4 regions of the Streptomyces sp. SAS_270 genome follow, and region 2 is predicted to be linked to each of the others. Evidence: riboswitches for the same ligand, from Rfam matches in the RefSeq annotation. Region 2 holds a riboswitch; each other region holds the start of a gene.
What was found. A riboswitch is a leader RNA that binds a small molecule or an ion and turns the genes downstream of it on or off. The one in region 2 is predicted to bind cyclic di-AMP.
Positions count from the first base shown of each region.

Region 1: another riboswitch for cyclic di-AMP. It lies ahead of ACN6LB_RS41295 (M23 family metallopeptidase); the one in region 2 lies ahead of ACN6LB_RS26920 (M23 family metallopeptidase).
Region 3: another riboswitch for cyclic di-AMP. It lies ahead of ACN6LB_RS23510 (NlpC/P60 family protein); the one in region 2 lies ahead of ACN6LB_RS26920 (M23 family metallopeptidase).
Region 4: another riboswitch for cyclic di-AMP. It lies ahead of ACN6LB_RS20150 (M23 family metallopeptidase); the one in region 2 lies ahead of ACN6LB_RS26920 (M23 family metallopeptidase).

Region 1 covers NZ_JBMNDS010000106.1:4,824-12,028, forward strand. Annotated here, with positions in the region: gene ACN6LB_RS41280 (alginate lyase family protein) at 1-927, shown strand, start outside; tRNA gene ACN6LB_RS41285 (tRNA-Met) at 1,010-1,083, shown strand; gene ACN6LB_RS41290 (PP2C family protein-serine/threonine phosphatase) at 1,141-2,463, shown strand; cyclic di-AMP (ydaO/yuaA leader) riboswitch at 2,697-2,854, shown strand; gene ACN6LB_RS41295 (M23 family metallopeptidase) at 2,866-3,912, shown strand; gene ACN6LB_RS41300 (aldo/keto reductase) at 4,041-4,985, shown strand; gene ACN6LB_RS41305 (PrsW family intramembrane metalloprotease) at 4,998-6,392, opposite strand; gene trmB (tRNA (guanosine(46)-N7)-methyltransferase TrmB) at 6,510-7,205, opposite strand, start outside.
Region 2 covers NZ_JBMNDS010000045.1:46,080-53,284, reverse strand. Annotated here, with positions in the region: gene ACN6LB_RS26935 (bifunctional acetate--CoA ligase family protein/GNAT family N-acetyltransferase) at 1-499, opposite strand, end outside; gene ACN6LB_RS26930 (HPr family phosphocarrier protein) at 674-955, shown strand; gene ACN6LB_RS26925 (GntR family transcriptional regulator) at 1,180-1,875, opposite strand; gene ACN6LB_RS26920 (M23 family metallopeptidase) at 2,083-2,847, opposite strand; cyclic di-AMP (ydaO/yuaA leader) riboswitch at 2,860-3,020, opposite strand; gene ACN6LB_RS26915 (M16 family metallopeptidase) at 3,267-4,655, opposite strand; gene ACN6LB_RS26910 (M16 family metallopeptidase) at 4,652-5,998, opposite strand; gene ACN6LB_RS26905 (DNA gyrase/topoisomerase IV subunit A) at 6,296-7,205, shown strand, end outside.
Region 3 covers NZ_JBMNDS010000036.1:46,075-53,279, reverse strand. Annotated here, with positions in the region: gene ACN6LB_RS23535 (methyltransferase domain-containing protein) at 1-218, opposite strand, end outside; gene ACN6LB_RS23530 (hypothetical protein) at 356-979, opposite strand; gene ACN6LB_RS23525 (NlpC/P60 family protein) at 1,057-2,124, opposite strand; gene ACN6LB_RS23520 (hypothetical protein) at 2,563-2,916, shown strand; gene ACN6LB_RS23515 (tellurite resistance/C4-dicarboxylate transporter family protein) at 2,894-3,856, opposite strand; gene ACN6LB_RS23510 (NlpC/P60 family protein) at 3,979-5,172, opposite strand; cyclic di-AMP (ydaO/yuaA leader) riboswitch at 5,181-5,351, opposite strand; gene pcrA (DNA helicase PcrA) at 5,717-7,205, shown strand, end outside.
Region 4 covers NZ_JBMNDS010000028.1:8,409-15,613, reverse strand. Annotated here, with positions in the region: gene ACN6LB_RS20170 (helix-turn-helix domain-containing protein) at 1-611, shown strand, start outside; gene ACN6LB_RS20165 (DUF6126 family protein) at 608-733, shown strand; gene ACN6LB_RS20160 (tyrosine-protein phosphatase) at 758-1,555, opposite strand; gene ACN6LB_RS20155 (alpha-galactosidase) at 1,734-3,803, shown strand; cyclic di-AMP (ydaO/yuaA leader) riboswitch at 4,106-4,263, shown strand; gene ACN6LB_RS20150 (M23 family metallopeptidase) at 4,266-5,186, shown strand; gene ACN6LB_RS20145 (exo-rhamnogalacturonan lyase family protein) at 5,383-7,205, shown strand, end outside.

The DNA.
Region 1 (7,205 bases), on a different contig from region 2:
CCGCCCGACACCCGGCCCGGGCACGGCTGCGTCGAGGAGCGCGAGGACGCCATCGCCGCGTACACCCAGGCCCTGCTGTGGAGCATCACCGGCAAGCGGGAGCATGCGGCGAAGGCGATCGAGATCATGGACGCCTGGTCCGGGAAGGTGCGGCGGCACACCGAGGGCAACGCCGGGCTGCAGACCGCCTGGGCCGGGTCCAGCTGGGCGCGGGCCGGTGAGATCGTGCGGCACACCGGCGCCGGCTGGTCCAAGGCCGGCGTCACCCGGTTCCAGAGCATGCTGCGGACCGCCTACCTCCCCGAAGTCACCAGGAAGGTCCCGGACTTCAACGGCAACTGGGACCTCGCCATGACCGACGCCGCCATCGGCATCGCCGTCTTCCTCGACGACCACCAGGCCTTCGACGCCGCGCTCCGGCGCTTCCGTGACCGGGTGCCCGCCTACTTCTACCTGGAGAAGGACGGGAAGGTGCCGCTGACCCCGGTCGGCAGCACCATCGACACCCCGCAGAAGATGGCCACGTACTGGTTCGGGCAGAAGCGGTACATGGACGGGGTCGCGCAGGAGACCTGCCGCAACTTCAAGCACGTCGGCTACTCGCTCGCCGCCACCGCGCACATCGCCGAGACCGCCTGGCACCAGGGCGTCGACCTCTACAGCGGGGTCAAGGACCGGCTCAAGGCCGCGCTCGACCTCCACGCTCGCTACCAGCTCGGCGAGGCCGCACCCGCGTGGCTGTGCGGCGGCAGGGTCGACCGGAACATGGGGCCCGACGTGGAGGTCGCCCTCAATCACCTGGAGGACCGGCTCGACGTCCACGTGCCCGCCGCGCACCGGCTGGCCGAGCAGTCGCGGCCCGCCGGAACGGACGACCTCTTCGTCTCCTGGGAGACCCTCACGCACGCCGGGAACCCGGCCGCCTGAGGGGTTCCGCGTGGCCCGTGCGGAGGGCCGCGTAAACCGATGTGCGTCGGGTCCCGCGGATGGCGTACAGTGGAGTCAACGACGCGGGGTGGAGCAGCTCGGTAGCTCGCTGGGCTCATAACCCAGAGGTCGCAGGTTCAAATCCTGTCCCCGCTACTGAAGGCCCAAGGCCCGGAACCAATGGTTCCGGGCCTTGGGTGTTTTCCGGGGTCGATGAGGGGCCGCGGGGGCCGGCGAGGAGAGGCCGGGGCTTCGCCCGGTCGGGTCACACCGGTCGCCCGTCGACGCCGGTCCGGGAAATCTGGACGCGTGGGGCAGCGAGGAGGTGCGCGTCGGCCGGAAGGGCTGCACGGTCGGCGGACGTCCGGCCGGGCCGGGGCGCACGCGCGTCCGGTCTCGTACGCGCGGACCTTCGCCCGGACGCTTCCGGTGCTGCTCATCCTCGTCGGAACGTTCTACGAGTACCTCACGCCGACCGAGTACACCGGCGGCCCCTTCTTCACCGCCGCACCCTTGATCGCCGCGCCCCTCTATTCGCTGCGCGGCACGGCGCTCACCGGAGTCGTCACACTCGTCGCCGTCGTGGCGATCCACGCAGAAATGGGCGTCCTCGGAAACGTCGACGCGGTCACCGAGATCGTCACCATCGCCACGGTCGGCTTCCTGGCCGTCCTCATCAACGTCCTCGTCCGCCGCAGCGACGCCCGGCTCGCCTCGGCCCGGGAGATCGCCGAGGCCGCACAGCGCGCCGTCCTGCCGGAGCCCGACGAGTGGATCGACGGGCTGGAGGTCGCGGCGCGCTACGACGCCGCGCAGGCGGACGCGTTCATCGGCGGCGACCTGTACGCGGTGCAGGACTCCCCGCACGGCGTACGGCTGGTCGTGGGCGACGTACGAGGGAAGGGGATGGGGGCGGTGGCCGCCGTCGCCGTACTCATCGGGGCCTTCCGGGAGGCCGCCGAGCAGGAGTCGACGCTGGAGGCGGTCGCCCAGCGCCTGGAACGGGCCCTTGTGCGCGAGGCCGCCCGGCGTCAAGGCCCGGATGCCTTCGAGGGGTTCACCACCGCCGTACTTGCCGAGATCCCGCACGACGGTGACGGTGATGGGGGTGGGGGTGGAGCGGGGGGTTCGGAGGGTGACGGCCATGGCCGGTTCGTCGTGCGGATCGTCAACCGTGGCCATCCCGCGCCGCTGCTCCTGCACGGGGACGGCGGCCTGCGCGTGCTCGCCGCCCGGGAGCCCGCACTGCCGCTAGGGATGGGCGAGTTGGGCAGCTGGCCCGACCGTGCCGAGGAGACGTACTTCCCCGGCGGGGCCACGCTTCTCTTCCACACCGACGGGCTGTCCGAGGCCCGGGACGCACGCGGGGACTTCTTCGATCCGGCGGCGCGGCTCGCCGGGCGGGTGTTCGCCGGGCCCGAGGAACTGGTGAACACGCTCGCCGAGGAAGCGCGGCGGCACACCGGAGGCGGGACCACGGACGACATGGCGCTGCTCGCCGTGCGGCGGCCGGAGGCGCGGGACACGGTTTCTTGATCGTTGTCACGAGGGGTGATCGCATGACGCCCCTCCGCATAACAACTGACATACCGTCAACTGAACCGGTGTTAAGCGAGTGCAGTCAACTCGCCCGATATCGGCCGGTGGTGTCCTGTAAGTCCTGGCCAGAAGCGCTAATGATCAGTCCGAAGCGCTTGGAATCCGGGGTCCGCGTCTATTAACGTTCGATAACGCAGCGCGGTCGTCCCAGCCGTCACAAGAGATGGCTCCGTGCGCACGCGCCGAATCCCGCAAGGGAACCGGGGAACCACCAACTTGGGGTGAATCGCTCGTATTCCACCGTGGAAGCACGGTAGTTATACGCGCGTAGGAGACCTTCCTGCTCCGAACCCGTCAGCTAACCCGGTAGGCGAGAAGGAAGGAAAGGAGCGCGCCCACGTGGCGTCCAACCGGCCTGCCCAGGCAACCTCGTTCGCGCCGAATGAGAAGTACAGCGACACCTTCGGCTACGGCCCCAGCGGCGACGAGGGCCCCTGGGAGGAGTGGAACCCCACCGCGGAGTCCACTCGTCCCGTGCGCGGCCGGCACCGCGTCGGCAAGCAGCGCGGCGGCGGACTCGCGCGCAGCTCCACCGTTCTGGGTGTCGGCGTCATCGCCGCCGTCGGCGCGGGCGGTATGGCCAGCGCGCAGACCGGCAAGCCCCCGGTGTCCATATCGATGCCCGACCTGTCGTCCGTCGCCGAGTCGGCCAAGGCCCTGATCTCGGACGGCTCCGACACCCCGGCCAAGGGCTCCGCCACCCCGCTCACCAGCGCCGGCCTGACCACCACCGACGCCGCGCAGGGCACCACGGACGCGGGCGAGGCCCTGCGCTCCCGCATCATGCAGCAGGCCGAGTCGCAGCAGGACCAGGTCGACAGCGCCGCCCAGGAGGCCGCCGAGGCCGCCGCCGCCAAGAAGGCCGTCACGCTCGCCGCCCAGGAGCAGGACCAGGCCGAGGCCAAGGCCGCCGCCGCGAAGAAGAAGGCGGAGCTGGCGGCCAAGGCGAAGGTCGAGGCGGAGCGCCTCGCCAAGCTCGCCAAGAGCTATGCGCTGCCCACCTCCTCGTACACCATCACGGGAACCTTCGGCCAGGCCGGTTCCATGTGGTCCTCCGGCTACCACACGGGCCTCGACTTCGCGGCGCCCACGGGCACGCTCATCAAGGCCATCCACTCCGGCACGATCACCGAGGCGGGCTGGGCCGGCGCGTACGGCTACCGCACGATCCTCACCCTCGACGACGGCACCGAGCTGTGGTTCTGCCACCAGTCCTCGATCAGCGTCAGCGTTGGGCAGAAGGTCGCCACCGGTGACGTCATCGGCCGCGTGGGCGCCACCGGCAACGTCACCGGGCCGCACGTCCACCTGGAGGTCCACCCGGGCGGACAGGCCACGGGGATCGACCCGATGACCTGGCTGCGGGGCAAGGGGCTTACGCCCTGACGACTGCTGGCCGTCGGCCGTCGGCCGTCGGCCGTCGGCTGTCAGTAGTGGGTGGTTCGTGTCCGTAGTCCGTAGTCCGTGCCGGAAGTCTGGAATATTGGCTTCCGGTACGGGTGTTGAAGAGGGGCATGACTTCTCTTCGCACGCTTGGTTCCTCCGACCTCCAGGTCTTCCCGCTCGCCCTCGGCGGCAATGTCTTCGGCTGGACCGCCGACGAGGCGCAGTCCTTCGCCGTCCTCGATGCGTACACGGCCGCGGGCGGCAACTTCATCGACACCGCCGACTCCTACTCGGCGTGGGCCGACGGCAACTCGGGCGGTGAGTCCGAGACCGTCATCGGCAACTGGCTGAAGGCGCGCGGCAACCGTTCCGACGTCGTCATCGCCACCAAGGTCAGCCAGCACCCCGAGTACCCGGGCCTGTCCGGCGACAACATCAAGGCCGCCGCCGACGCCTCCCTGCGCCGCCTGGGCACCGACTGCATCGACCTCTACTTCACCCACTTCGACAAACCCGACGTGCCCGTCGAGGAGATCGTCGGCGCGCTCGACGAGCTGGTGAAGGCGGGCAAGGTACGGGCCATCGCCGCCTCCAACATCTCGCCCGAACGGCTCCGCGCCTCCCTGGAGTTCTCCGACCGCGAGGGCCTCGCCCGGTACGTGGCGCTCCAGCCCCACTACAACCTCGTCTCGCGCGGCACCTACGAGGGCGAGCTGCTGGACATCGCCTCGCAGGGCGGTCTGGCGGCCGTCCCGTACTACGCCCTCGCCTCCGGGTTCCTGACCGGCAAGTACCGCCCTGGGGCGACCGTCGACTCCCCGCGTGCCGCGGGTGCGGGCAAGCACCTCCGGTCGGAGCGGGGCCTGCGGGTGCTCGCGGCCCTGGACGCCGTCGCCGAAGCGCACGGTGTCCCGGTCGCCACGGTCGCCCTCGCCTGGCTCGCCGCCCAGCCGACCGTCGTCGCGCCCATCTCCTCGGCCCGGACCGTCGAACAGCTGCCCGCACTGCTGGGCGTGGCGGATCTCGTCCTCACGGAGGGCGAGCTGGGGCGGCTCTCGGAGGCCTCCGCGTAGTTCAGCAGTGGGCTAGTGGCGGTACGGGTTGTACGGGTAGGGGGTGTGCGGGGCGTACGGGTTGTACGGGGCGGTGGTGTTGTGCGTGTGCGGGGTGTACGTGGGGTACGGCGCCGGCTGCCCGTGGAGCGGCCAGGGCTGGGGCCACGGCCGGCGCGGTGGTGCGGCAGGTGCCACCGCCACCGCCGCGTACGCCAGGGAGGGGCGGGCCACCTCCCGGCGTCGCCACAGCTCGTCGAGCAGCTCCCGTTCCCGTACGACGAAGTCGGCGCCCGCCCGTCCGCGGCGCCCCCGGTGCCGTAGGAACGCCAGCGAGGTCGCGTACGCCTCGTACTCCGCGACCGAGCGCGCCGCGGCCTTGCCGAAGTGGTGCGTGGCGTAGTCGCGGGCCAGCCGTCGCGCCCGCATCGAGCCGAGGACGAACGGCTCCGGCGCGGTCAGCCACCCGGCAGCGGCGTACGCCGGAAGCTCCGAGCGCACCGTCCGCAGCTCGCGCTGCCGGGTCCAGATGACCAGCCAGGTGAGCAGCCCGAACGCGGGCACCATGAAAGCGGCGTAGACCGCGAAGAAGCCGTACTCCCCGAACGTCGACGAGCCGTTCCAGACCGCGTGCATGCCCATGGCGAGCAGCAGTCCGGAGAGGGGGAGCAGGATGCGGCGGGCGTGCTGGCGGTCCGCCGACAGGGCCGCGACGCCGAAGCCGATGCCGGTCAGCACGGTGAACAGGGGGTGCGCGAAGGGCGACATGACCACGCGTACGAAGAAGGTCGCCGCCGTCACCGAGGCGAGGCCGCGCTCGCCGCTGAGCTGGTCGGTGCCGAAGGCGGTGCCGAGGTAGAGGATGTTCTCGGTGAACGCGAAGCCGGTCGCCGTGACGCCGGCTATGACCACCCCGTCGACGATCCCCGTGAAGTCCCGTCTGCGGAAGAGGAAGATCAGCAGCACCGCCGCCGCCTTCGCGGACTCCTCGACTATCGGCGCTATCACCGTCGCGCCCAGCGTGTCCGCGCTCGTCGGGTCGGCGGTCGCCGTCGCTATCCATCTCGTCGCGAAACTGTTCGCCACGATCGCTATCAGCGCCGCCGCACACGCTCCCCAGGCGAAGGAGAAGAGCAGGTTGCGCCAGGGGCCCGGCTCCACGCGGTCCAGCCAGCGGAACGCGGCGACGAGCAGCGGGACGGGCAGTACGGCGAGGCCGAGGCCCACCAGGAAGCCCTCGGTGCCGGTCTGTTCGCGGACCAGGGCCAGGATGACCAGACCGGACAGGGCGAGCAGCGTGATCAGCGCGCCGTACCTGACCCGGCGGCGCTGCCACCAGTGCGCGTGCCGCCGGCCACCCTCGGCCGCGGGGCCGGTCGGGTGCGGCGGATACGGCGGGTGCGGCGGGTACGCGGGACTGGTGGCCACGGCATCGACCCTAACGAGGGAAGGGCGCCGCCCGCGACGGTGCGTTGGGTCGCCGGCGGGGATGGGTGCTGGTCCTCGGCCTGGTGGGGGTTCTGCGTTCTGGGGCTGGGGCTGGTTCTAGGGCTGGTGGGGGCGTCGGCGGAACAGCAGGTCGTGCACCACATGTCCTTTGTCCAGTCCCTGACCCTCGAAACGGGTCAGCGGCCGGAACTCCGGACGTGGCGCGTAACCGCCGTCCGGCTGGGTGTTCTCGAAGTCCGGGTGCGCGGTCAGTACGTCGAGCATCTGCTCGGCGTACGGCTCCCAGTCCGTCGCGCAGTGGACGACTGCGCCCGGCTTGAGACGGGTCGCCGCGAGGTCCAGGAACTCCGGCTGGATCAGGCGGCGCTTGTGGTGGCGCTTCTTCGGCCAGGGGTCGGGGAAGTAGACGCGCAGGCCGTCGAGCGAGTCCGGGGTGAGCATCTCGCGGAGCAGGATGATCGCGTCGCCGTTGGCCACGCGGACGTTCGACAGGCCGCTGCGGTCTGCGAGGTTCAGCAGGTTTCCCTGGCCGGGGGTGTGCACGTCGACGGCGAGGATTCCGGTGTCCGGGTCCTCGGCCGCCATCTGTGCGGTGGCTTCGCCCATGCCGAAGCCGATCTCCAGGACGACCGGGAGGTCGGCCCGGAACAGCTCGTTCAGGTCCAGTTGCCGTTGGCCGTCGATGTCCAGTCCCCACTTGGGCCACAGCCGCTGCAGCGCGTCCGCCTGGCCGGCCGTCACCCGGCTTCGGCGCGGCTGGAAGCTACGGATCCGCCGCTCGAAGTGCGACCC
Region 2 (7,205 bases):
ACCCGGCGTCCGTGAACACCTTGATCATCTTGTTGTTGGCGGGCAGCACCTCGGCGGCGAAGCGCCGGATCCCACGTTCGCGCGCGACGGCCGCCACGTGTTCGAGCAGGGCCGAGGCGACACCACGGCCCTGGTGCGCGTCCTGCACGAGGAAGGCGACCTCGGCCTCGTCGGCGGGCGAGGAGGCGGGCATGCCATCGGCGTCAATACGGTCGTAGCGTACGGTGGCGATGAACTCGCCGCCCACCGTGGCCGCGAGACCCACCCGGTCCACAAAGTCGTGGTGTGTGAAGCGGTGGACGTCCTTGGCGGACAGTCGTGGGTACGGCGCGAAGAAGCGGTAGTACTTCGACTCGTCGGACACCTGCTCGTAGAAGCTGACCAGGCGCTCGGCGTCGTCGACGGTGATGGGCCTGATGCGTGCGGTGCCGCCGTCGCGCAGCACCACGTCGGCCTCCCAGTGGGCGGGATACTCGTGCCGGTCCGACGAGGTCTGCATGGGCCCCAGAGTACGGCTCGCGTCCGACAACAGCGCGGGGCAGGCTATGGGGCAGCATGAGCGGCCGAAGGACGCAAGCCGGTCGGCGCCGGAATCCAGGGGCCGCTCCGGGCACGCTTCACCGTATGGGACAATGGTCTAGACAACCCTGAGACACCTGAAGGGCAGCATCACATGGCTGAGCGCCGCGTCAACGTCGGCTGGGCCGAGGGCCTCCATGCCCGCCCCGCCTCCATCTTCGTCCGGGCGACCACCGCTTCCGGGGTCCCCGTGACGATCGCCAAGGCCGACGGCAACCCCGTCAACGCGGCCTCCATGCTCGCGGTCCTCGGCCTGGGCGCCCAGGGCGGCGAGGAGATCGTCCTCGCGTCGGACGCCGAGGGCGCGGACGCCGCCCTCGACCGTCTGGCGAAGCTGGTCGCCGAGGGGCTCGAGGAGCTTCCCGAGACCGTCTGAGCGAATCGGACACCGTACGACGCGGCCGCGTCACCCCTTCCGGGTGGCGCGGCTTCGTCGTTTTTCAGGCACGGCGATACGCCCGCACGACGGAATATCCGGCACCATCCCGCGCGCACATCCCGCAGTGCGGAAATAGCGCGCACGGAATTCCGGGCGCGCTGGAATAAGGGCAGCGGAAATAGCTCACTGCCGAATATCCCTCTTTGTATACGGCGCTCCTGTTAATGACGCAGACCGGTCATGTTTACGGGAGGTTGCGAAGTCCTCACACGGTCCGGGCGATCTCCCGCACCGGGAAAGCGGAGCCGGTGCACGGCCGTGGCGCGTTCCGTGTGCAGCGCCGTGATCGTCCGGGCGCGCTCGCTGTCGCCGCGCGCCACGGCGTCCACGATGGCGCCGTGCTCGGCCCAGGAGTCCGCGGGGGAGGCCTGCGCCTCGACCGCGTACATCCAGGCGATCTTGTGCCGAAGCTGGGCCAGCGTGGAGGTCAGCGCGGGGCTTCCGGAGGCCTGCGCGAGCGTCTCGTGGAACCAGCCCCCCAGGGAGCGCAGATCCTCGCTGTGCCCCCTCCTTGCCCGCTCCTGGCCCAGCCTGACCAGGCCTCGCAGCACCTTGAGGTGGGCCTCGGTGCGCCGCTGCGCGGCCCGGGCGGCACCGAGCGGCTCAAGGAGCATGCGCATCTCCAGCAGGTCGGAGGCCTCCTGCTCGGTGGGCTCCGCGACGCACGCGCCCGCATGCCGACGGGTGACGACGAACCCCTCGGCCTCCAGGGTGCGCAGGGCCTCGCGGACGGGAACACGCGAGACTCCGTAGCGACGCGCAAGGAGTTCCTCGGTGAGCCGGCCGCCTCGCTCGTAGACACCCGCGACGATGTCGTCACGGATCGCCGTGCATACCGAGTGCGCCGGAATACGCATGACCGGACCTCCGCTTTAATCCCCGCGAAACGCCATCCATTGACGCTTGTTCAGTGACTCTATTGCAGACGGCGGGAATTTCCGACGGGAGCCCGGAATCCATGGATATTTTTTGGACAGACGGCCGTTCGAAGCGACGAAGCCCCGGCTCGGTGAGCCGGGGCTTCGGAAGCGGTGCGAAGTGCGGAGAAGCGGTGAAGCGGGTCGTCAGACGTTCACGCCGTGCGAGCGGAGGTAGGCGACGGGGTCGATGTCCGAGCCGTACTCCGGGGTCGTGCGGGCCTCGAAGTGGAGGTGCGGTCCGGTGGTGTTGCCGGTGGAACCCGAGAGGCCTATCTGTGCGCCCGGGGTGACCGTCTGGCCCACGGAGACACCGATGGACGACAGGTGGCCGTACTGGGTGTACGTGCCGTCGTTCATCTTGATGACCACGTTGTTGCCGTAGGCGCCGCCCCAGCCGGCCTCGACGACGGTGCCGGAGCCGACGGCGTGGACGGACGTGCCGGACGCGGCGTGGAAGTCGACGCCCGTGTGGCTGCCGGAGGACCACAGGCTGCCACCGGTCTTGTAGCCGGTCGAGACGTACGAGCCGCTGATCGGCAGGACGAAGGTGTTCAGGCGCTTGCGCTCGGCGGCCCGGGCGGCGCGGGCCTTGGCCACGCGCTCCTCCTCGGCCTTCTCGGCGGCACGCTTCTTCGCGGCCTCCTGGGCCTTCTTCAGCGCGGCCGCCTCGTCGGCGGCGTGCTGCTGGGCCGCGGCCTGTGCGTCGATCTGGTCGGCGAGCGAGTCGCCGATGGTGATGGCCTTTGTCAGTCCCGTGTCCTCGACGGAGGTCTCCGCGGCGAAGGCAGGGGCGGCCAGGGTGCCGATGACACCGGTGGTGGTGAGTGCGGCGACGCCCACGGCATGCGTGGTCGTGCGCTTCACACGGCTCGGGCGACGGTGCTTCCCGGTGGCGCGGGTGAACGCCATGAAGTGGCTGGTCCTTTCCTTCCTTCTCGCCTACCGGGTTAGCTGACGGGTTCGGAGCAGGAAGGTCTCCTACGGACCCCCTTCGGGAAGGGCGTCCGATTCACCCCAGGGACTACGTATGGGTCCCCGGCTCCCCTGGCTCGCGCCGTACGGGGACTCGGCGATGACTGTCCGGTGCCGCGGACGCGGCGCACTGCCTGACGAACAGCCGGACCGACGCTAAAGGGGGCGTCTTTCAATCGACAAACGGATCACGCCTTTTGTAGCGCATGCCACAGGGCAGACAGGCAACCTCCCCATCAACTCCCCATCAATACTGACAATGGGGGCTCGGGCGACGCTTTCGCCGCCCGAGCCCCCAAAGGGTCACGCCGTTATGCCCTGTTCCCTCCCGCTTCCGACACTGCGGGATGCGGCCCCTACTCCGCGGGTACGACGCTCACTTCGCCGATGCCGAGGGCCTTGACGGGCTCCTTGATCTGCGCGGCGTCCCCGACCAGGACGGTCACCAGGCGGTCCACCGGGAAGGCGTTCACGGCGGCCGCGGTGGCCTCCACGGTGCCCGTCGCGGCGAGCTGCTGGTACAGCGTGGCCTGGAAGTCGTCCGGCAGGAACTGCTCGACCTGGTCGGCGAGCGTGCCCGCGACCGCCGCCGCGGTCTCGAACTTGAGGGGCGCGACGCCCACCAGGTTCTGCACGGCGACGTCCCGCTCGGCATCCGTCAGGCCTTCGGCCGCGAGGGTGCGCAGCACCTTCCAGAGGTCGTCGAGCGCGGGACCGGTGTTGGGCGTGTCGACGGAGCCGCTGATGGCCAGCATCGCGGCGCCCGTGCCGTCGGCTGCGGAGCGCAGCACCTGACCGAACGCCCGTACACCGTAGGTGTATCCCTTTTCCTCCCGCAGGACGCGGTCCAGTCGGGAGGTGAGGGTGCCACCGAGGCAGTACGTGCCGAGTACCTGGGCGGGCCAGACGCGATCGTGCCTGTCGGCGCCGATGCGTCCGATCAGCAGCTGCGTCTGGACGGCACCCGGGCGGTCCACGATGATCACGCGGCCCGTGTCGTCGGCGGTCACCGGCGGTACGGGACGCGGCTCGGCGGACGAGCCGGTCCAGGAGCCGAGGGTTTCCGCGAGCAGCGCGTCGAGGTCCGTGCCCGTGAGGTCGCCGACGACCACGGCGGTGGCCGTGGCGGGGCGCACGTGCTTCTCGTAGAAGGCGCGTACGGCCGCCGAGTCGATGCTCTGGACGGTCTCCTCGGTGCCCTGGCGCGGGCGTGACATGCGTGCGGTCGCCGGGAACAGCTCCTTGGAGAGTTCCCTGGCGGCGCGGCGGGCCGGGTTGGCGGTCTCGTGCGGGATCTCGTCGAGCCGGTTGCGCACCAGCCGCTCGATCTCGCTGTCGGCGAACGCCGGTGCCCTGAGTGCGTCGGCGACCAGCCCGAGGGCCTTCGGGAGGCGCGAGACGGGGACTTCGAGCGACAGGCGTACGCCGGGGTGGTCCGCGTGCGCGTCGAGCGTGGCGCCGCAGCGCTCCAGCTCGGCGGCGAACTCCTCGGCGGAGTACTTGTCGGTTCCCTCGGAGAAGGCGCGCGCCATGATCGTGGCGACGCCGTCGAGGCCCGCCGGCTCGGCGTCCAGCGGCGCGTCGAGGATCACCTCGACGGCGACGACCTGCTGACCGGGGCGGTGGCAGCGCAGCACGGTCAGACCGTTGCCGAGCGTGCCGCGCTCGGGGGCGGGGAAGGCCCAGGGCTTGGGCTCGCCGGCCTGCGGCTGGGGGTGGAAGTCCATCGTGGCGAGCTCGGTCACTTCGCCGCCTCCTCGTCGGTGTCTTCAGCGGCGTCGGTGTCCTCGGCGACGAGCGGCTCGTAGACGAGCACCGCGCGGTTGTCCGGGCGCAGGCGCGCCTTGGCGGCCTCCTGGACCTCCTCGGCGGTGACGTCGAGAACGCGCTGTACGGCGGTCAGGGCGAGCTGCGGGTCGCCGAACAGGACGGCGTACCGGCACAGTTCGTCGGCGCGGCCCGCGACCGTACCGAGCCGGTCCAGCCACTCGCGCTCCAACTGGGCCTGGGCGCGCTCCATTTCCTCGGCCGTGGGGCCCTCCTCGGCGAACCGGGCGAGCTCCTCGTCGACGGCGGCCTCGATGACCGGGACCTCCACGTCGCCGGACGTCTTCACGTCGAGCCATCCCAGGGAGGGCGCTCCGGCCAGGCGCAGCAGCCCGAAACCGGCGGCGACGGCGGTGCGGTCACGGCGTACGAGCCGGTTGTACAGGCGGGAGGACTCGCCGCCGCCGAGCACGGTCAGCGCCAGGTCGGCCGCGTCGCACGCGCGCGTGCCGTCCTCCGGGAGCCGGTAGGCGGCCATCAGGGCGCGCGCCGGGACCTCTTCCACGACGACCTCGCGCAGCTGCTCGCCGATGGTGTCCGGCAGGGCTCCGGTGCGCGGGGCGGGCTTGCCGTCGTGCCCGGGGATCGAGCCGAAGTACCTCTCGACCCAGGCGAGCGTCTGCTCGGGGTCGATGTCGCCGACGACCGACAGCACGGCGTTGTTGGGCGCGTAGTAGGTGCGGAAGAAGGCGCGGGCGTCCTCCAGGGTGGCCGCGTCCAGGTCCGCCATCGACCCGATCGGGGTGTGGTGGTAGGGGTGGCCCTCCGGGTAGGCGAGCCCGGTCAGCTTCTCGAACGCCGTCCCGTAGGGGACGTTGTCGTAGCGCTGACGGCGCTCGTTCTTGACGACGTCCCGCTGGTTCTCCATGGACTCGTCGTCGAGCGCGGCGAGCAGCGAACCCATGCGGTCGGCCTCCAGCCAGAGCGCGAGCTCCAGCTGGTGGGTGGGCATGGTCTCGAAGTAGTTCGTGCGCTCGAAGCTCGTCGTGCCGTTCAGCGAACCGCCCGCGCCCTGGACGAGTTCGAAGTGACCGTTGCCGTGCACCTGCTTCGAGCCCTGGAACATCAGGTGCTCGAAGAGGTGGGCCAGGCCGGTCAGGCCCTTGACCTCGTGACGGGAGCCGACGTCGTACCAGAGGCACACCGCAGCGACCGGGGTCAGGTGGTCCTCGGAGAGCACCACGCGCAGGCCATTGGCCAGACGGTGCTCGGTCGCTGTCAGGCCGCCGGAGCCTGCCTCAGCTGTGGCCGTGTGACCCATGGGCATGTACGTCCCTTCGATCGCGGAAAACTGCAGAATCCCTGCCGGTCCTGCCACTGTATGCAAGCGTGCGGACCCCTGGCGAAGTTCCCGCCCCGCGTACGCCCACAGCGAGACTCGCGTCCGGACGGAGCGGGTTCCCGTTCGCTCACGGCTTGGCTCGGAGCGAGCCGAAACGTGCTCCGCGGGGCCCGAACGGACGGGTCGCGGTCGGCGTTGTCAGTGGCGCGGTCCACAATGGTCCGCGTCAGATCCCGTTCATGCCCCGGCAGAGACTGTGAAGGAGCCGCAGCAGCGATGGCCCGCCGCAGCACGAAGACCCCGCCGCCCGACGACTCGTACGAGGAGAAGATCCTCGACATCGACGTCGTGGACGAGATGCAGGGCTCCTTCCTCGAATACGCGTACTCGGTCATCTACTCGCGAGCCCTGCCGGACGCCCGCGACGGGCTCAAGCCCGTCCACCGCCGCATCGTCTACCAGATGAACGAGATGGGCCTGCGCCCCGACCGCGGCTATGTGAAGTGCGCCCGCGTCGTCGGCGAGGTCATGGGTAAGCTCCACCCGCACGGCGACGCGTCGATCTACGACGCGCTGGTGCGCCTGGCCCAGCCCTTCTCGATGCGCCTGCCACTGGTCGACGGCCACGGCAACTTCGGCTCGCTCGGCAACGACGACCCGCCGGCCGCCATGCGGTACACCGAGGCCCGGATGGCCGACGCGACGTCCCTGATGACCGAGTCCATCGACGAGGACACGGTCGACTTCTCGCCCAACTACGACGGCCAGGAACAGGAGCCGGTGGCCCTGCCGGCCGCGTTCCCGAACCTCCTGGTGAACGGCTCGTCGGGCATCGCCGTCGGCATGGCCACGAACATGCCGCCGCACAACCTCGGCGAGGTCATCGCCGCCGCCCGGCACCTGATCCGCTACCCGAACGCGGACCTGGAAACGCTGATGCGGCACGTCCCGGGCCCCGACCTGCCCACGGGCGGCCGGATCGTCGGCCTCTCCGGAATCCGCGACGCGTACGAGACGGGCCGCGGCACCTTCAAGATCCGCGCCACCGTGTCGGTGGACAACGTGACGGCGCGCCGCAAGGGCCTGATCGTCACCGAACTGCCCTTCTCCGTCGGCCCGGAGAAGGTGATCGCCAAGATCAAGGACCTGGTCGGGGCGAAGAAGCTGCAGGGCATCGCCGACGTCA
Region 3 (7,205 bases), on a different contig from region 2:
AAGTGGGCCAGGGGGCTCCCCGTCACCAGGTGCACCGTCTGGGCGCCCACTCCGCAGCCGACCTCAAGAACCTTGCTGCCCGGGGGGTACGCCGTGCCGGAGTGCAGCAGGGCCGCCAAGGTGTCGGCCTGGTCGCCGAGGCGGCGGGTCTCGTGGGCGGAGTAGCCGTGCACGTAGCCGATGTCATCGATTTCTACAGGATCTACAGGCGTGGTCATGGACCGACCCTCGCCCGACGGTGGCCCGGCATACAGGGCCAATGGACACCATGTATGCGGGACCAATGTCCGGCGCCTGGTGCCTGGTGCCTGCTGCCTGACGCTTGGTGCCTGGCGCCCGATGTCGTGAGCGGCAGCTACCGGTGCTCCGCGAAGTGCGCAGGCGCCAACACCCGTAGCGCCCACCGGTAATGACGTACGGCCTTCACGACTCCTATCAGGCCGGTCATCCACAGGATCAGGCCGATGCCCATACCCAGGACCACCTCGCTGAAGTACGTCTTCCTTGTCCCGGCCGCCGCGAAGGAGGCCCACAGGCCGATCGCGCCCACCACGATCGAGGAGAGGAACCAGAAGAGACTGAGGCCCGGCGAGCGGAGGCGGGCGTCCGTCGGCGGGTGGCTGTCCAGGTGCAGCCAGGCGTCGAGGAGTTCACGCAGCTTCCGGTCGCGGCGGACGGCGAGGACGACGGCCACGACGGAGGGCGCGAGGGCGGCCAGGCCGAGGATCGCGAAGACCGGGCCCAGGATGAAGCCGGTGGGATCGTGCTGCTCGATCTGCTGCAGCGGAAGCACCAGCAGGGACCAGCCGATGATCGCGGCGAGCGCCAGCAGCCAGAGCAGCAGCACCCGGTGCACCCCGAGGCTCCGCCTCAGCAGCTCCTCCAGCGCCCGCCTCCGGTCGGCCAGCAGCGCTGCCCGGTCCGGCCACGTCCGGATATGCGGGGGCGGAGGGGGTGGCGGCACGGAGGAGCGGGGCATCGGGACCTTCCCGGACGGCGGCACGTACAGCGAGGAGCGAAACTCGCGTCGACGCTACAGCGGTCCCGTCGCCGCTCTCACACCACCCGCGTCGCCCCCGCGAACGGCATCTCGTCGATCGGGGCGAGCCGGACCGGAGCCGTCGGGTTCGGGGCGTGGATCATCTGCCCGTTTCCGACGTAGATGCCCACATGGCTGATGCCGGAGTAGAAGAACACCAGGTCTCCGGGGAGCAGTTCGGAGCGCGCGACGCGACGGCCGGCGCCGATCTGGGCGTACGTCGTCCGCGGCAGCGAGATGCCCGCGGAGCGGTACGCGGCCTGGGCGAGGCCCGAGCAGTCGAAGGCGTCCGGACCGGTGGCGCCCCACACGTAGGGGCTGCCGAGCTTGCTGTAGGCGTACGAGACGGCAGTGGCCGCACGGGAGTTGGGGGCGTCGGCCGCGGCGGAACCCGGCGTGGTCAGGCTCTCGCGCGGTGAAGTGGAGGAGCGCGAGGCGTGCCCCGCTCCGCCCGTCTGGGCGAGCCGCGTGCGCTCGGCAGTGGTGAGCTGCGACAGCAGACGCCGTGCCGTGTCCAGCTTCCCGGTGATCGTCTGCTTGTGCCGCTTCAGCTCCGCCTGGCGTGACTTGAGCGAGGCGAGCTCCACATGGGCGGCCCCGCGCAGCTGCTCGATCTCCCGCAGTTGCTTGCGTACGCGGGCCACGGCCTGTGCCTGCCGGTCGCCGGCGCGTTCGGCGAACTCGGCGCCGTCCAGGTAACGGTCGGGATCGTCGGAGAGGGCGAGCTGCAGCGCGGGGTCGAGGCCGCCGCTGCGGTACTGCGCCGCGGCGATCGAACCGAGTGCGTCCCGTGCGGAGTTGAGCCCCTCCGTCTTGCGTGCCGCCTCGTCGCGCAGCTTGTCCAGCCGCTCCTCGGACCTGTCGGCCTTCTCCTTCGCGCCGTTGTACTTCTCGGTGGCCACCTCGGCCTCCTCGTACAACTTGTCGACCTTGGCCTTCACCTGCGCTGCCGACAGGTGTGGCTCGGCGTGACCCGTTCCGTCGAAGCCCGTCGCCGTCGCCGCTCCGGCGAGAGCGATCGTGGCCGCTGTGCGGGCCGTACCGCCTCCGAGCGAGCGCTGTCTGGGCTTGCGGTGCGCTGCCACGAGGGCCCACATCCTTCCGTACGACCGCCGGGGCGTGAGCGGTGAGCGGTGACGCGTCCGACGGCGGCCCACACAGGGGGAGCGGGCCGCCGCCGGACCTTCTCGGCGGTGGTGTCCGACTGCCGCCCCTGGCCCGGGCGGCGGTGGGGAGCCGGTCACCTGGTGGAGGACGCTAAACCTCACTTAGGTCGAGTGGTAACGCAATGTACGGAAATGATCCGACTCGACCGCCGGGCGACCGTCCGTGGCCGTGATCCCGTTCCTCTGCAGCCGACTTCACGGAGTGTGCTGACCGATGAGGTGGTTCGGCGGCGGCCGGGGGCGGCACCGTGCTAGGCCACCGTCCGGCGCCTTCCGTGTGCCGCATCCTGCCGAGGTCCACCCGGGGGGAGGCCCGGTGCTCAGGGGAACGCGGGCCCCCGGTTAGGCTCCGGCCTCATGGACGTACTCATCCATCTCTTCGTCGGCCTGCACATCATCGGCATCGCCGCGCTCCTCGGCGGCTTCTTCACCCAGATGAAGGCGATGGGCCAGGGCACCGCCCGGTTCGTTCCCGCGATGCTCCACGGCGCGCTGACCATGCTGGTCACGGGCGTCGCGCTGGTCGGGCTCAACCAGGCCGACGACCACACGGTCAACACCTTCAAGATCGGCGTGAAGCTGGCCCTGCTGATCGTGATCCTGGGGCTCGTCTACGTGAAGCGCGACGACGAGAAGGTCGACAAGGGGCTGTTCGGGCTGGTCGGCCTGCTGACCACGGCGAACATCTTCATCGCGGTGCTCTGGACCTGACCGCCCCGGCCGCCCCGGCTGCCACGAGCAACCAGGCCGCCACCGCGATCCACAGCAGCGTCTGCCCCGGGCCGCTCAGCCATCCGCTGCCGAGGGCGGTCCCGACCGCCAGGGTCGCCACCGCCGTCATCCCCATGGGGAACACGGTCGCCCAGCGCCGTACGTCGTAGTGCGGCCGCGGCCAGACCGCCTCGGCGGCGAACAGGACGACGTACCAGGCGAGGTCCAGCACGAGCAGCGCGGCGGTGACTGCGCGCAGGACGCCGTTGTCGTCGTCGTTCCACAGGTACTGGTTCGCGTGGTGCGCGGTCACGAGCTTCGCCCCGGCCAGCGCCGAGATGGCGAGCGCACCGCCCGCCACCCACTGGTCCCCGGCCCCGGTGGCCACCTGCCGGATGTCGAAGCGGAGCAACGCCACCCCGTAGAGGACGATCCCGAGCCAGAACAGCGCCAGCGCGGCATGCGCGAGCCACTCCACGCCCACCAGCGCGGCCAGCACGGAGCCCAGCACGGCGAGCCCCTGGGTGGCCACACAGCCGAGGAACACCGCTCCGGGCATACGGCGCCCCCAGTGCCGTACGACCACGATCAGCAGCCCCGGCCAGAGCAGGGCCGCCAGCGCGAGCAGCGCCTCGGCGAGACCCAGCCACCCGAGGGCGGACAGCCGGGTGCCGAGCACGGTGGTCGCGGCGATGGCGGTGAGTGCGCCCGGCGTGCACGCCTCCGCCACCCAGCGCGCCCGGTCCCGTACGAGCCGCACCCCGAAGTCCGCGGCGAGCGCGAGCCATGCGATGACCGCCAGGACCAGGGCGATACGGGACAGGGTCTCGTAGCCGGTCAGGGACAGCCCGACGGAGACGATGCCGGTGGCCATGACGGCGGCCCCGGCGGCGGGCGGACGCTCCGCCCACCACGCGCGGAGCTGGGAGATGCCTGACATGCGCCCGATGCTAGGGATCTTCGCGCGGCTTGCCGTGCTGCACGCGCGCGTGGAGGACGAAAAACGCATACGGCACGAAAAAGGGGGTCCACGCGCGCGTGGACCCCCTCCCTACGGTGCGTTCACGCCGGTCGCACCACGCTGTGGATGATCGAGGAGCCGGCGTAGTAGACGGACTCCTCGCGGACGTACGAGCCCGGCTTCGGGGCGTGGATCATCATGCCGTTGCCTATGTAGAGGCCGACGTGGCTGATGTCGTCGTAGAAGAAGATCAGGTCGCCGGGTTGTGCGTTGGAGAGGGAGACCGTCGTGCCCGCGTTGACCTGGTCGTAGGTGGTGCGCGGGAGGTCGACGCCGGCCGCCTTCCAGGCGGCCTGGGTGAGCCCGGAGCAGTCGTACGAGTCGGGGCCGGTGGCGCCCCACACATACGGCTTGCCGACCTGGGCGCGGGCGAAGGCGAGCGCCTTGGCGGCCTTCGTGGCGTACGAGGAGTCGCCGGTGGAGGTGCCGGTGCCTGTGCCCGTGCTTCCCGAACTCGAGGAGTCCGAGGTGCCGGAGCCGGACTGCTGCTGAGCGGCTGCCTCCGCCTCCTGGCGCTGCTTCGCCTCGGCGGCCTGCTGGGCCGCCAGCTCCGCCGCCTTGCGCCGGGCCTCTGCTTCCTTCTTCTTCTCGATCGCCGCGAGCCGCGCCTTCTCCTCGGCGGTCAGCTTCGAGAGCATCTCGCGCGCCTCGGAGAGCTTCTTCTGGACGTCGGCCTTCGACGACTTCAGCGACTTCTGCGACTCGGTCAGCGTCTCCAGGCTCTTGGAGGCCTCCTGGCGCTTCTTCGCCGTCTCGGACTGCTCGGTGACGTAGTCGTCGACGGCGGTCTTCTGACGGCTGGTCAGCCGGCTCATCAGCTGGGTCTGGTCGAAGTAGTCCTGCGGGTCGTCGGCCAGCAGCAGGGTCGCGGTGCCGGGGGCGGCGGCGCCGGTCCGGTATTGCGCGGCGGCGAACGAACCCAGCTCCTCGCGCGCGGAGTTGAGCTTGTCGGTGCGCTGGGCGACGTCGTCGAGAAGGGTGTCGACCTGCTTGCGCTGCTTGGTGGTCTTCTCCTTGGCGGTGTTGTACTTCTCGGTCGCCGTCTCCGCCTGGTGGTAGAGGTCGTCGACCTTCTTCTGCACTTCTTCGAGGCTCGGCCTGGGCTCGGCCGAGGGTGCGGCGTTCGCCGTCTGGGAGAGCAGGGCCACGGAGGTGAGGGCCGCTGTTGCCAGGGCGGGAGTCCGCATGCCCGCTACGCGCGTTGCAGCAGGACGCGGCTTTTTGTGCGACGCCAAGGGAGGCGACTCCTTCCGTCATCCGCCTACCGGGTTAGCTGTCGGGTTCGGGCGGGTGCTCCGGAAGGTTTGCCCTACGGTCCTTGCCCCGAAAGGCGGTTGGACCGATTCACCCCAGGTTCGGTGGGTCCCCGGTTCCGGCTGCCGCGTGGGCACACCGAATTCGGCGGAGGCCGCACGGCCCGGCGACGTTCGCCGGAGAGGGTCGAGCGGTCTGCCCGGCACGCTAGCCAACTCGTGTGGTCCCTGTGAAGGTTGATGTTCGATATGCCCGATACATTTTCGTGACCTTGGCCTCAACCGCCGCTTCCGTGACCGTCCGTGGTGACTTGTGACCCCATGCAGTGGTCTTCAAGGGGCATTCCCGCCCGGCCGGTGGCTGACCGTAACCGTACGGCTCTTGATCGTCCTGGACGATTCCTGACGGCGAAGGAGTGCCGAGTGGCCGGTTCTGGAAGATCATCGGCTTCCGGGGCCCTCGCGGGACAGGGAAATCCCGGGGCGGCGGTCTGTTGTCAGTGCGGCGGCCTAGACTCGGAGAGCGATGAGCAGCCTCTTTGACGACAGCTTCCTGGCGGACCTCAAGCCCTCAGGGGCTCACGAGGAAGAGCCCCCGCCGCCGCCCGAGGACGGGGCGGCCGAGCCGCTTCCGGACGACCTGTTCGGCGGCCGTTTCGACGTGCCCCCGGACCGCGACGCCTACTACCGCGACGGAGCCCCGCGCCCCGCCGTGGAGGCGGCCGCGCTCCTGGACGGGCTGAACGAGAACCAGCGGGCGGCCGTGGTGCACTCCGGCGCCCCCCTGCTCATCGTGGCCGGCGCCGGCTCCGGCAAGACCCGGGTGCTCACGCACCGGATCGCCTATCTGCTGGCCGAGCGCCATGTGCACCCCGGGCAGATCCTCGCGATCACCTTCACCAACAAGGCCGCGGGCGAGATGAAGGAGCGCGTCGAGCAGCTGGTCGGCCCGCGCGCCAACGCGATGTGGGTCATGACCTTCCACAGCGCGTGCGTGCGCATCCTGCGCCGCGAGTCGAAGCGGCTCGGCTTCACGTCGTCGTTCTCGATCTACGACGCCGCCGACAGCAAGCGTCTGATGGCCCTGGTCTGCCGCGACCTGGACCTCGACCCGAAGCGCTTCCCGCCGAAGTCGTTCAGCGCCAAGATCTCCAACCTGAAGAACGAGCTGATCGACGAGGAGGACTTCGCCGCCCAGGCCTCCGACGGCTTCGAGAAGACCCTCGCCCAGGCATACGTGCTCTACCAGTCGCGGCTGCGCGAGGCGAACGCGCTGGACTTCGACGACCTGATCATGACGACGGTCAACCTGCTCCGCGCCTTCCCGGACGTCGCCGAGCACTACCGCCGCCGCTTCCGCCACGTCATGGTCGACGAGTACCAGGACACCAACCACGCGCAGTACGCCCTCGTGCGCGAGCTGGTCGGCACCTCCGCGCACCCCGTCGACGTACCCCCGAGCGAGGACGACCTCGGCCCCGCCGAGCTGTGCGTCGTGGGCGACGCCGACCAGTCGATCTACGCCTTCCGCGGCGCGACCATCCGCAACATCCTCCAGTTCGAGGAGGACTACACGGACGCGACGACGATCCTGCTCGAACAGAACTACCGCTCCACGCAGACCATCCTGACCGCCGCCAACGCCGTCATCGAGCGCAACGAGTCGCGTCGCCCGAAGAACCTGTGGACGAACGCGGGCGCGGGCTCGAACATCACCGGCTACGTCGCCGACACCGAGCACGACGAGGCGCAGTTCGTCGCCGACGAGATAGACCGTCTGACGGACGCGGGCGAGGCGAAGGCCGGAGACGTCGCCGTCTTCTACCGTACGAACGCCCAGTCCCGTGTCTTCGAAGAGGTCTTCATCCGCGTCGGCCTGCCCTACAAGGTCGTCGGCGGTGTCCGCTTCTACGAGCGCAAGGAGGTCCGCGACGTCCTCGCGTACCTGCGCGTGCTGTCGAACCCGGAGGACTCGGTACCGCTGCGCCGGATCCTCAACGTTCCCAAGCGGGGCA
Region 4 (7,205 bases), on a different contig from region 2:
CGGGGACGGCCGAAGAAGAGCCGTCCGCCGTGCTGCCCGCCGTCGCACCCCAGCTGCGTGCGCTGCGCCGCCGTGCCTCGCTGACCCTGGAGGCCGCGGCCCGCGCCGCCGGACTCTCGCCCGCGCACCTCTCCCGCCTGGAGACCGGGCAGCGCCAGCCCTCGCTGCCGATGCTGCTCGCGCTCGCCCGTATCTACGATACGACCGTCTCGGAGCTGCTCGGCGAGACCGTCGCCGAGCGGGACGCGGTCGTGCGCGCCGCCGACATGGAGCCGACCCGGGCCGGTGGCTGGACGTACTGGCCGGCCGGCGCCGCGGGGCGCGGAATGCAGGCTCTGCGCGTGCATGTGCCCTACGGGGCGCAGGGCGACATCGTGCGCGTCCACCCCGGTGAGGAGTGGCTGTACGTCCTCAAGGGGCGGCTGCGGCTGCGCCTCGGCGACGCCGCGCATGTGCTCGCGCCGGGCGACAGCGCGCACTTCGACTCGCTCACCCCGCACCGCCTCGCCGCCGACGGCCGCGAGGGGGCCGAGCTGCTCTTCGTACACACCCTGCTGCAGAGCCCCAGCGCCGCGCTGTGCCTCGGCCCCCTGACGGGAGAGACGTCATGAGAGACATGGAAGAGAAGTTCCCCCGCGCCCTGTGGGTGCGACTCATCATCTACGTCGCCGTGGGCCACCTCTTCGCGGCCTTCATCTATCTGCTGTTCACCCTGGGCGCGCACAACCAGTGAGCGGCGCCGCCACCCCGGCGGCCGTCAGTCCAGCAGGCGCTCGCGCAGCCGCTCGCGCAGCTCCGGCGTGATGCCCAGCCCCTTCTCCAGGTAGGTGTCGACATCACCCCAGGTCTCCTCGATCGTCTCGAAGGCCGCCGTGAGGTACTCGGCGCGGGCGTCGAACAGCGGGGCGAGCAGTTCCATGACCTCCGGTGAGTACGCGGAGGCGGACGTGCTGCTGCGGTGGACCTTGTAGCGACGGTGGGCCGCGTTCGACTCCAGGTAGTCCGCCACGATCGCGTCGCGCTCGACGCCGAGGGCGAGGAGCGTCACGGCTATGGACAGGCCCGCGCGGTCCTTGCCCGCCGCGCAGTGCATCAGGGCGGGCGCGCTGTCCTCGGCCAGTGCGCGCAGCACCTGGGAGTGCTCGGCGGTGCGATCCCTGACTATCTTGCGGTACGACCCGATCATCCGGTTCGCCGCCTTGCCGTCCGAGAGGAGCTCCCGCAGCTGGTCGATGTCGCCGTCGCGGACCATCCTCCAGAACTCGGCGCCGTCGGCCGGATCGCTGAGCGGAAGGTTCACGTTCCGCACGCCCGGCAGCTCGACGTCCGGACCCTCCAGCTTCTGGTCCGAGGCATTGCGGAAGTCGAAGATCGTGTGCAGGCCCAGCGAAGCGAGGAACGCGGCGTCGTCCTCGGTCGCGTGCGCGAGGTGACCGCTGCGGAACAGCACCCCGTGCCGCACCCTCCGGCCGTCCACGGTGGGCAGGCCGCCCACGTCCCGGAAGTTGCGCACTGCGGCCAGTTCGGGCTCGGTCGACGGGACCTGCTGCGTCACGGGGGCTCCTCCCACTGCGCCCCGTCGACGCGGCTTCGGTGGTGGCCGACGGTGCGCTCTCGACGATACGACATGGGTTCCTGGGGCAATGAGTTGTCCACAGGGCGTTGCCCGCGGGGCCGACTGCGCCGGATGATGTTGGTGCTTGATCGCACCTGTTCGTATCTGTGGGGGCTTGATGATGGAGATCGGCGGCAACGGCCGCATCTGGCTGCTTTCCGGGCCGACCAGCAGTTACGCACTGCGGCTCACCGAGCAGGACGAGCTGCTGCACCTGCACTGGGGCCCGCGGATCACCCTCGCCGACGCCGAGGCACTGGCCGCGCTGCCCGCGCCGCAGTACTGGCCCTTCGAGTCACAGCTCGACGGCCATGAGGAGTATCCCGTCGAGGGCGGCCCCCGCTTCGTACGCCCCGCGCTGTCCGTGCGTACGGCCGAGCGGCGCGGCACCGAGTGGCGGTTCGAGGCGCACGAGGCGGACGGTGACGAACTGCGGTTGCGCTTCTCCGACTCCGGCCTCGGCATCACGCTGCACTACCGCACCCGCGGTGACGTCGTGGAGCGCTGGGTGACCCTCGAGAACGAGGGCCCGGCCGTGGAGCTGCTGCGCGCCGACTCCGCGACCTGGACGCTGCCCGAGCGCGACGGCCGGCGGCTGTCCCAGCTGCACGGACGGTGGGCGGCCGAGTCCCGGCTCGTACGCTCCCCCCTCACCTACGGTGAGAAGGTCATCGGCAGCCGCCGCGGGCACACCGGGCATCAGCACCTGCCCTGGGTCGCGCTCGACGACGAGGCGACCGAGGAACGCGGCGAGGTGTATGGCTGCGCGCTCGCCTGGTCCGGCTCGTGGCGGATCTCGGTGGCCCAACTCCCGGACGGGCGCGTGCAGATCACCGGTGGCGCCGGATACGACGACTCGGGCCTGCTGCGCCTGGAGTCCGGGGAATCGTTCACGACGCCGGTCTTCGCGGGGCTGTGGAGCGACGGCGGCTTCGGCGGGGCGAGCCGGGCCTGGCACGCGTACCAGCGTGCGTACGTCATCCCGGACGCGGACCGGGACCGGCCGGTGCTCTTCAACTCCTGGGAGGCCACGGAGTTCGACATCTCCGAGGAGCAGCAGGGCACGCTCGCACGGCGGGCCGCGGCGATCGGTGTCGAGCTGTTCGTGGTCGACGACGGCTGGTTCGGGGCGCGCACCAGCGACCGGGCCGGGCTCGGTGACTGGACGCCCAACCCGGACCGCTTCCCGGGCGGCCTCAAGCCGCTCGGCGACTACGTGCACGCGCTCGGCATGCAGTTCGGGATCTGGGTCGAGCCGGAGATGGTCAATCCGGACAGCGAGCTCTACCGGCAGCACCCTGACTGGGTGCAGTTCCAGCCCGGACGAAACAGGACTGAGTACCGCAATCAGCTCGTACTGAACCTCGCGCGCCCGGACGTCCAGGAGTACCTGTGGGAGCAGCTCCACAGCATGCTCTCCAGCGCCCCGATCGACTACGTGAAGTGGGACTTCAACCGCTGCTTCACGGATGCCGGCTGGCCCGGCGACCCCTACCCGCAGCGGCTGTGGGTCGACCACGTGCAGGCCCTGTACGCCCTGCTGGACCGGCTGCGGGCCGCCCACCCCGGGGTCGCCTTCGAGTCCTGCTCGGGCGGCGGCGGCCGGATCGACCTCGGCATCATGGCCCGCACGGACCAGGTGTGGACCTCGGACAACACCGACCCGCTCGACCGGCTCGCCATCCAGCACGGCTTCAGTCAGATCCACCCCTCCCGGGTCATGGCCGCCTGGGTCACGGACAGCCCGAACACCCAGCTCAACGGGCGTGTCAGCACTCTGCGCTTCCGGTTCGTGAGCGCCATGGCCGGGGTACTGGGTGTCGGCGGCGATCTGACCGAGTGGAGCGAGGAGGAGCTCGACGAGGCGCGGCAGTGGGTGGAGCTCTACAAGGAGATCCGGCCCGTCGTGCAGCGTGGGGACCTCTACCGGTTGCGGCCCCCGGAGGGCGGGCTCAGCGCGGTGCAGTACGTCCACGGTGACGAGGTCGTCGTCCTCGCCTGGCTCCAGGCTCAGCGTCACGGTGAGCCCGTCGCCCCGCTGAGACTGCGCGGACTTGGCCCTGAAGACGCGTACGAATGCCGCGAAACCGGCGAAGTGCACCGTGGTGCGGTGCTGCTTCATCACGGGCTGCGCACAAAGCTGCGCGGTGACCTTGATGCGACGGTTATTCGACTGCGTCGCAAGTGACTGTTCTGTCCGAATTAGAGCCTTCGTTACAACTAGCCCTGGAATAGGGCTACCTGGGCTTGCGTGGCGTGAGCAGCGTCATAGTGGTAACGGTGAGTCGTGGTCATGCTCACGTAATTTCCCTTTGTTTTCAGTGGATTCAAAGAATGCCGGAGATCCTTATCCACGCAGCGTCACCGGGTTTGTCCACAAGGATCAAGAAAGCGGTGTTCACAGGAATCGCAATGCTTGTCCCGCTGCGCTCGTTTCGCTTACGTTCGCCACCAATCCGGACGGACGCCCAATCCTGCCGCCGCCCGGAATCCGCACACTCACCCGTCACGGCAGGAGCGGGGGACCCACAGGTAGAACGCCTGTTCCGGTCTCCGGAACGGCTAGGGGTAAAGCCGCGCGAGAGCGCGGCCGGGCATCTCCAGTCCGCACCCGACAGCTCACCTCGCAGGCGCCGGAGAGGAAAACGCCATGCCCGCGAAGGGTAAGCATCGCCGTCCCAAGTCCCAGCGTTTCACCCGCTCCATCGCAGTCGCCGGAACCGGTGGCGCCGCGCTCGCGCTGCCGCTGATGGGGGCCACGGGTGCGCACGCCGCCACCCCCGCCGCCGCTGTTTCGACGGTTCCCGAGAAGACCGCCGAGAACGTCGCGCAGAACGTCTCGGAGAAGACCATCACCGCCGCTCCGGCCGCCGCCCAGAAGTCGGGCACGAGGACCTACGCGGTGCGGGCCGGTGACTACCTCTCGAAGATCGCCGACGACCAGAACGTCACCGGCGGCTGGAAGAAGCTCTACTCCGACAACCGCGCGGCTGTCGGCAGCGACCCCTCGCTGATCCACCCGGGCCTGAAGCTGACGATCGGCAAGAAGGCCGCGACCGCGGCAACCCAGTCGTCCGGCAAGAGCACGCAGACGACCGAGTCGAAGGCCGCGCCGACGACCGAGTCCAAGACGACTCAGTCCGCCGACACGGCCAGCAGCTCCGGCTACGGCCTGCCCGTCTCCGGCGCCACCGTCGGCACCGGCTACAAGGTCGCCGGCAGCATGTGGTCCAGCGGCTACCACACGGGTGTGGACTTCGTGGTCCCGACCGGTACCACCATCAAGGCCATCGCCGCGGGCACCGTCGTCTCGGCCGCCTACGACGGCGCATACGGCAACGAGGTCGTCATCCAGCACGCCGACGGCCAGTACAGCCAGTACGCCCACATGTCGCAGCTCTCCGTCTCGGCGGGCCAGACCGTGACCGAGGGCCAGCAGCTCGGCCTCTCGGGCGCGACCGGCAACGTCACCGGGCCGCACCTGCACTTCGAGATCCGCACCACGCCGAACTACGGCTCGGACGTGGACCCCGTGGCGTATCTGCGCTCGCACGGCGTGGCCGTCGGCTGACGCCCGCCTGCTCCTCGCCTCCGAAGGCCGGACCCCACGATCCCCGGGGCCCGGCCTTCGGTGTGCGCGGCTCCATGTGCGGTTCATGATCGCCACATTGCGGTCTTGTGGCACGACCGCACGAGGTATCGACAGGCGTGCGACAGTGACGCCACAGTGATCTCCGCAAGCGCTTTCTATGCTTACGGAGGTCCCCGTGCCCGGCGTCCAGCGACGCACTGTCATCAAGGGCGCCGCAACCGCGGCCGCCACCGCCCCGTTCTCCTGGGCCCTGTCCCGCAGCGCCTCCGCCGCCGACGATGCGGGCGGTGACACCGAACTGCACTGGCTGGAGGGCTCCGCGCCCGCCGCCCACGCCGGGACCACCTGGGGTGTGCCCTGGGCCCGCGGCACCCATCAGCCCGACCGGACGTTCCGGCTCAGCACCGCCTCCGGCGACGACGTCCCCGTGCAGAGCTGGGTCACCGGCCACTGGCCCGACGGCTCGGTGAAGTGGACCGCCCACGCGATCGCGCCCGGCGCCGCCAAGGCCGACACGTACCGGCTGGCCGCGGGCGCCCCCGCCCTCCCCGCCCGGAAGGTCACCGTCACGCGGACCGGCGACCGTATCGAGGTGTCGACCGGTGTCATCACGGCCGTGTTCGGCGCAAAGGGCTCCGACACCGTCGTCCGCAGCGTCCGGCGCGGCTCGGCGGAGATCGCCCGCGACGGACGGCTGGTCGCCCTGCGCCAGGGCTCGCTCCGTGACGGCGTCGCGACCGAGGACTTCACCGGGCGCATCGAGAAGACCGAGGTCGAACAGGACGGGCCGGTCCGCGCCGTCGTACGCGTCGAAGGCCGCCACCGGCACGGCAACCGCGGCTGGCTGCCCTTCGTGCTGCGCTTCTCCTTCCACGCCGGGGCCGAGTCGTTCCGGCTGGTGCACACCTTCGTCTGGGACGGCAAGCAGGAGCCCGGCAAGGACGACGGGGACTTCCTGCGCGGGCTCGGCGTCCGCTTCACGGTGCCGCTGAGCGATGCCGCGTACGACCGCCATGTGCGCCTCGCCGACTCGGCGGGCGGGCTCTTCAGCGAGGCCGTCCAGGGCATCACCGGGCTGCGCCGTGACCCCGGAGAGGCTGCGCGGACCGCGCAGATCGCGGGCGAGAAGCTGCCCGACACCTCGACCTGGGACACCCGCGTGTCGAGCCGCCTCGCCTACATCCCGCAGTGGGGCGACTTCACGCTCACCCAGCCCACGGCCGACGGCTATGCGATCCGCAAGCGCACCAAGGCCGGGCACGGCTGGATCCAGGCCGCGGCCGGACGCCGGGCCGGTGGCTTCGGCTACGTCGGTGGCGCGAGCGGCGGACTCTCCTTCGGCCTGCGTGACTTCTGGCAGCGCCACCCCACACAGCTCGACATCCGCGGCGCCGCCTCGGACGCCGCCGAGGTCACCCTCTGGCTCTACTCGCCGGAAGCGCCCCCGCTCGACCTGCGCTTCTACCACGACGGCCTGGGCCAGGACACGTACGAGAAGCAGTCCGAGGGCCTGGAGATCACCTACGAGGACTACGAGCCGGGCTTCGGCACGCCCTACGGCATCGCCCGCACCAGCGAGTTGACGTTCTGGGCCCTCGAAAAGACGCCGGGCGCCGCCGACCTGGCCGCCCAGGCCGCCGCCGTCGCGACCCCGCCGCTGCTGACCGCGAGCCCCGAACGCCTGCACTCCGCCCGGATCTTCGGCGACTGGGCGCCGGTCGACCGCTCGATCGCACCTCGCAAGGTCATCGAGGACCACCTCGACGACCTCTTCGCCTACTACCGCGACCAGCGTGAGGAACGCCGCTGGTACGGCTTCCTCGACTACGGCGACGTCCAGCACACCTACGACAACGACCGGCACGTCTGGCGCTACGACGTCGGCGGCTTCGCCTGGGACAACTCCGAACTGGGCACCGACCTCTGGCTCTGGTACCACTTCCTGCGCACCGGATCGGCGGAGGTCTTCCGCTTCGCGGAGGCGATGACCCGGCACAC